DNA from 2 places in the Thiomonas intermedia genome. Region 2 is predicted to be linked to the other one. Evidence: predicted binding sites of a transcription regulator. Region 2 holds the regulator's gene; the other holds the start of a gene.

Region 1 (3,412 bases), 1.1 Mb from region 2:
GAACATAATCTGGGCCGCCTCCGCGAGCATGGTGGGATAGATATTCATCATGCCAACGAACAGGCCGCCTTTCTGTGTGGCGGCGTAGATCACATCCACCATCTCGGAGGGCGTGGCACCGCGTGCCTTGGCCATCGCGCTTCGCACGATCTGGCTGCGCCGGATGACGGCTTCGCGCAACGCCTGGGCATTGTTGGTGGTCTGGAAGCTGTTGCACGCCCAGTAGGTCATCATCTTGCCCTTGCCGTTGATGAGGTAGTCATCGACCTCGATCAATTTGTCGTGCATGGGAATAGGGAAATTGGCCGCCGGGTAACGATGCGCCGGCTCCGGGTAGCCGGGGCGGCAATAGCCTTCCTGGTGACCGCCCATGCGGACCCACCCGGTGCCGCGGCGCCCGACGTTGTGCGTGGCGACGACCACCGCACCCATGGCCTGCTCGGTGACGTAGTTGTTATTGCCCCAGATGATGCCTTTCTCGAAGGCGTGCATGGTGCGTGGCAGCTTGCCTGGTGCCTTGGGTTTGTAGCTCCACTCGGCAGCCTGCTTGATCTGCGCCACCGGCAGGCCGGTGATGCGGCTGCATTCATCGAGCGACATCCGGTTGGTCTTCACTGCTTGGTCAAAACCCTCGGTGTGCTGGGCGATGAAATCCTTGTCGATCCAGCCCTGATCGACGATGTAGGTGAGCATGCCGTTCCACAGCGCGCCATCCGCGCCTGGATTGATGGCCAAGTGCAAGACTTGGTCTTTGGCGACGCTCTCGCTGATCGAGATCGACGGTGTGCGCCGTGGATCGACAAAGATGAACTTGCCCGCGGCCACCGGCTCATCGGGGAACATCTTTTTCTTCTTGTCGAGCGTGGCGCCTTGAAGATTGGGCAGCCAGTGCACCAGGAAGTAGTTGGTCTGGTTTTCGTAAGGATTATTGCCGTTGGACCAGATCACGTCAGCGATTTCAGCGTCTTCGTAGCTGTTGTTGAGCTCGAAAATGCCCATATCGCGATTACCGAAGCATTCGGAGTTGTAGGCGGGGCGGTTGTGGATGCGGCAGGTTGGCGTCTGGATGGCTGAGAACACGAGTTTGCCCGTGCCCCAGGTGTTTTCGAAGCCGCCGCCCGAGCCGCCATGGTCGAACATCGCCACCGCAATCGCGTCGGGGCCTTCCTTGTCGAGAATTTTCTTGACCATGCCGCCGTAAATCTGCAGGGCGTAATCCCAAGATGTGTCGAGCCACTCGCCGCCTTGGTAAATCCGCGGATGCAAAAGGCGTTCGCGGGTGATGCCGCTGTCGCCATGGAAATAAGACGCCATGCGGCCGCCGCGCGTCGAACTCTGCCCCTGATTGACCACGCATTCCTTGTCGGGGACGATCATGATGTTGTAGCGTTTGCCGTTCCGGTCGGTGACCACATTGGTCATGGCCGGGGTCATGATGGTGGAAAACGGCGGGAGCTGCTTGCGGAAATCCAGGCCCAGTGCATTCTGGCTGGGCGCCCGCCCGCCCTCCTTCTCGGCGTCCCACTTAAACGCGTGGTAGCCGCATCCAACGATGCAGAACTGGCAGGTGAGGTTGGTTTTCTGGGCATTGGCTGGGGGCAACGCAACGCGGTCTTTGAATTGCGACATGGTGTTCGTCTCCTTGATGGGTTACAGCACGTTGGCCTGGCGGCCGTAGATCAGGCCGGTCACGGCGATGGCATGCACCGAGTCGCTTGCGGCGTCGTAGCTGAGTTGAATCTGCGGCAGGTCTTCGGTGGCCTGGCCGCAGATCATCCGCCCGGATTTTTCGGGGTCGAACATGCTGTAGTGGCAGGGACACTTGAAGCTGCGGGTCTTGGGGTCATACATCAGCGGGCAGCCCATGTGGGTACACAGGCTGCTGTAAGCCACGATGTCGCCATCCGGGCCGACGCCGCCGGCCACGCGCTGGCCCATCTTGATCGCCACGCAGGGCGAATCGGCGTCTGGATAGCTGAACGACACGGGGGTGTTGGCCTGCATAGCCCTGGCCTTGCCGACTGTGGATTTGGGGTAGGGCAGCACGGCCATGCCAGCGGCTGCCTGAATGGCCGCTTGATCCGCTCCCGCCGCCATTGCGGGCCCTACCGGACTGACGGCAGCGCCTACGCCTGCTACGCTGGTTCCAGCGACTTTCAGAAAAATTCGGCGCGATACTTTCTCGGTCATGATGTCTCCTCGTGGGTGGTTGATGTCATCGCAGGTACAGCATTGCAATGGCCATGCCATCTCGTCATTACGTAAATCATCCAAGTAATATCAATGTCTTACGTGGGTTGCCGTGCGCTTGGTCAAGTCATTCGAAGCCTTGGCGTTTCAATTTTGTAACGCCCTGACGCGCCGCTGGTTACCAAAACGAAACGCACCCTCTGGAGAGCGCCATGCACCGCCGCACCGCACTTGCTGCACTGGCTTGTCTGGCCAATACAGCCGTTCAGGCTCAAGCTCGTGCGCATGGCGTGGGCAAGCCCTTTCGTTTTGGCGTCACGGATGTTTTTCTGCACGATGGCGCCATCCATCTTTGGCAGGCATTCCTGCAGGCGCAGCTCGGCCTGCCGGTGCAGATCATTCAAAAGTCGAGTTACCAGGAGGCGCTCGAAGCGCTGCGCTCGGATGAAATGGAAGCGGCCTGGATCTGTGGCTATCCCTATGTGGTGGCGCGCAGCTTCGTGCGGCTGTGTGCACAGCCCGGCTGGCATGGACAGCCGTGGTATCAGAGTTATCTGATCACCTCCGCATCGCGCACCCAGGCGCATTCGCTGGTTGATTTGAAGGGGGACGTGTTCGCTTTCGACGACCCCTTGTCGAACTCCGGCTATGTAGTGCCCGTGGTGGCGCTGCGCAGTTTGAACGAGACGCCGCAGCGATTCTTTCGCGGCACCTTCTACACCTATTCCCTGCACAAAGTAGTAGAGGCCGTCGGGAGCGGTCTGGCCGACTCAGGTACGGTCGACGGCTACATCTGGGAGGTGTTGCAGCTGCGGCGGTCGGCTGCGGCGCTCAAGACGCGCATCGTGGCCAAGTCACGGCGTTACGGCTTTCCGCCCGTCGTCACACGCAAGAACCTCGACTTCGGTTTGCATTTCCAGTTGCAGAAGGCCCTGCTCGACGCGCGCAAAAGTGCCGAAGGCCGCATGCTGCTCTCCAGCCTCGACCTTGAAAACTTCCTGCTGCCGCAGGAAAGCTGGTTTGAGGGCATCGGGGAACTGGCGGAGATTCTTGACGGCACGCATCCGCCCATCCCACTGCGCGAGATCTACGAAACTGCATGAATCTGCGCAATTCCCTGCTGTTGCGTCTGCCATTCGTTGCAGTCACGCTGGTCTTGCTGACAGCCCTGTTGATGGCCACGGGACTGGGTTTACTGACGCAACGCTATCTGATCGAAGAT
Region 2 (3,412 bases):
CAAGACCACGTCGTTCTACATGATTGTTGGGCTGGTGCGACCCGATGCGGGGCGCATCCACATCGACGGCCAGGATGTGAGCGATTCGCCCATGCATCGGCGGGCGCGCATGGGGCTGTCCTACCTGCCGCAAGAGGCTTCCATCTTCCGGCGCATGACCGTCGCCGAGAACGTCCGGGCCGTGCTGGAACTGCAGCGTGACGCCCAGGGGCGTCGCCTGAGCCGTGCCGAAATCCGCCAACGCGAAGATCACCTCCTGCGCGAACTGCATGTCGAACACCTGCGCGACAGCCCCGCGCCCGCGCTGTCGGGAGGCGAACGTCGGCGCGTGGAAATCGCGCGTGCACTGGCCACGCAGCCGCGGTTCATCCTGCTCGACGAACCGTTCGCCGGGATCGATCCGATCGCGGTGATCGAGATTCAGCGCATCGTCCATTTCCTGAAAGAGCAGGGCATCGGTGTGCTCATCACCGACCACAACGTGCGCGAGACGCTAGGGATCTGTGACCGTGCCTGCATCATCAGCGAAGGCCAGGTGTTGGCCCAGGGCGATCCGCAATCCATCATTGACAACCCCGCGGTGCGCAAGGTGTACCTCGGTGAAAACTTCCGCATGTAAGCCGCGATGAAACCGTCGCTGAATCTGCGCCTGTCCCAGCATCTCGCGCTCACGCCGCAGTTGCAGCAGTCCATTCGCCTGCTGCAACTCTCCACGCTCGAACTCACGCAAGAGATCGAAGGTCTGCTCGAATCCAATCCGTTTCTCGAACCCGAAGAAACGGAGGATCCGTCGGCCGCTGCGACGACGTCCGAGCCGCAGGCGGCGTTGACGCCCGACGTGCCCCAGGTGGCCACCGAGGGGCATGAGACCGCGGCTGAGCCCACTGCCGAACTGCAGCTCGAAACGCAGGACTGGACGGCCAGCAGCGGCGAGACCGATCACGGCGCCGATATCGATGCCGACGCTGACTCCTGGGTCAGCTCAGGCCAGAGCGCCGGAGGCAGCGGGGACGACGACGAATTCAGCGCCCTGGACGTTGCTTCTGAGCAGATCGATTTGCGCGATCATTTGCGGGCGCAGCTTGCCGGGCTGGCCTTGAGCGCCACCGACCGCGCGGCCGCGGAGGCCATCATCGATTCCCTCGACGACGATGGCTATCTGCCCGACACGCCCCTGGAGCTGGCGCTGGCCCTCGCCCCCGCGGCAGATGCCGAACAGATCGAAGACCTGTCCGACGCGCTCACCACGGCCATGCGACTGATCCAGAGCTTCGATCCGGCCGGGGTGGCCGGGCACGATCTGGCCGATTGCCTTTGTTTGCAGTTGCTGCGTCAGCCGCGTTGCGCCGTGCGAGAGCTGGCCCTGCAGATTTGCCGCGGCGGCCATCTGGACATGCTGGCCAGGCGCGACTGGCGCAAGCTCGAACGCCAGCTCGAGGCCGATGAAAACGCGTTACGCCAGGCGCAGCAACGCATCGCCCAGCTCGACCCGCATCCGGGTGGCGCTTTCCGCCGCGATGCCGCGCAAGCGGTGACGCCCGATGTGATCGCCCGCAAGACCCCGCAAGGCTGGACGGCGCAGCTCAATCCCGAGGTCATGCCCAAGCTGCGGGTGAACCAGATCTATGCCGATGCCATGCGCCGAGCGCGCGACAGCGGTGGCGCCATGCAGGGCCAGCTTCAGGAGGCGCGCTGGTTCGTGAAGAACGTACAGCAGCGTTTCGAGACCATTCAGCGCGTCTCGCAGACCATTGTCGAGCGCCAGCAGCGGTTCTTCGACTTCGGCCCGGTGGCCATGCGGCCGATGGTGCTGCGTGAAATCGCCGACGAACTCGGGCTGCACGAATCGACCATCTCGCGCGTGACCACCCAGAAGTTCATGCTCACGCCCTTTGGCACCGTGGAGCTGAAGTATTTCTTCGGCTCCGGCCTGAGCACCGAGGCCGGGGGCAACACCTCGTCCACGGCGGTGCGCGAACTCATCCGGCGCCTCGTTGCAGAGGAAAACAGCGCCAAGCCCCTGTCGGACAGCGAACTCGCCGAGCGCCTCACGCAGCAAGGCGTGCAGGTCGCACGGCGCACCGTGGCGAAGTACCGCGAGGCCCTGCGCATCGCCCCGGCGAATCTGCGCAAGACGGGCTAATCTCAGCTCAGGCCGAGCTTGCCGCGCAGCATCGAGAGGTCTTCGGCCAGGGTGTTGACCGCGCCCGAGAGGATCTTTCGATCCTTTTCCGTGACCTTGTCATAGGTCACGTAGCCGCCGTCCTGGGTCTTGTACTTGTCGAGGATGGTGTTGACCGTGCCGAAGTTTTTCTCGACCTTGGCCACATAGGCCTCGTTGCCCTTGGGCAGTTGCGGACGGAACAGATCGAAGATCTTTTTCGAGCCGTCCACATTCGCCTGGAAGTCGTACAGATCGGTGTGGCTGTAGCGGTCTTCCTCGCCGCTGATCTTGGTGGCGGCCACTTCTTCCATCAGCGCCGCAGAGCCGCCCACCACCTTGTCGGGCGGGAAGGTCATGCCGTTGATGCGCTTTTGCAGGTCGAGCACGTCGGCCATCAGCTTGTCCGCAAACGGTGTGAGGCCTGTCGTGCTGTTTTTGATCCACAGCCCGTATTCGATGCGGTGAAAGCCGGTGAAATCGGGGGCGTTCACGCCTTTTTCATGATCGTCCTCTCGCGAATCCATCGAGGCGTCCAGATCGCTGAAGAGCTCAGCGATCGGTTCGATGCGCTCGTAGTGCACGCGGGTCGGACCGAACAGCTTTTTCGCCGTGGCCACATCGCCTTTCTTGACCGCCGTGGTGAAGGCGCGGGTCTGGGTGACCAGCTCGTTGATGTTTTTGGTGACGTAGATTTTGTAATCGGTGATCGGGGTGACCAGATCGAGCGAGGCCGGGGTGGCGGCCTGCGCGGCAAGCGGACTGCCGAGCAGGCTGGCGCCCAGCAGACAGGCCATGGCGAAACGTTTCATGGGAGACTCCATTGAGAGGGGTGGGTGTGAAAGGGATTCAGGCGCTGGCCAGCAGCAGCGAGCGGCCGTAGAAGTCCTGCGCGTCGACTACCCCGGGCAGGGCGAAGAAATAGCCGCCGCCCGTGGGTTTGATGTATTCCTCCAGCGGTTCGCCGTCGAGGCGGCGCTGCACGGTGATGAAGCCCTGTTCGAGATCGGCCTGATAGATGACCATCAGCAGGCCCATGTCGAGCTGGCCGTTCTTCATCACGCCGTTGGAATAGTTGAAGGGGCGGCGCAGGATGAGGTTTTTTTCCGAGTCCTCGGTGCGCGGATTGGCCAGGCGGATATGGGCGTCGAGGGGGGTGATCTTGCCCTCGGCGTCGCCGCTGTAATCGGGCGCGGTGAACTCGTCGGCGCCGCCAGACAGGGGAGCGCCGTTGTGCTTGCGCCGACCGAA

The links. The regulator sigma-54, encoded in region 2, starts transcription at its own class of promoters, with help from an activator protein. The targets are predictions, from matches to a motif close to TGGCANGNAANCTGCTTT.
Region 1: the regulator sigma-54 is predicted to act here: its motif matches at 2,232-2,249, upstream of BVH73_RS01235 (arsenate reductase (azurin) small subunit).

What each region holds. Positions count from the first base shown of each region.
Region 1 is NZ_CP020046.1:257,104-260,515, reverse strand. It holds gene BVH73_RS01240 (arsenate reductase (azurin) large subunit) at 1-1,629, opposite strand, end outside; gene BVH73_RS01235 (arsenate reductase (azurin) small subunit) at 1,651-2,190, opposite strand; gene BVH73_RS01230 (substrate-binding domain-containing protein) at 2,403-3,293, shown strand; gene BVH73_RS01225 (sensor histidine kinase) at 3,290-3,412, shown strand, end outside.
Region 2 is NZ_CP020046.1:1,332,212-1,335,623, reverse strand. It holds gene lptB (LPS export ABC transporter ATP-binding protein) at 1-619, shown strand, start outside; gene BVH73_RS06250 (RNA polymerase factor sigma-54) at 626-2,143, shown strand; gene efeO (iron uptake system protein EfeO) at 2,146-2,973, opposite strand; gene efeB (iron uptake transporter deferrochelatase/peroxidase subunit) at 3,011-3,412, opposite strand, start outside.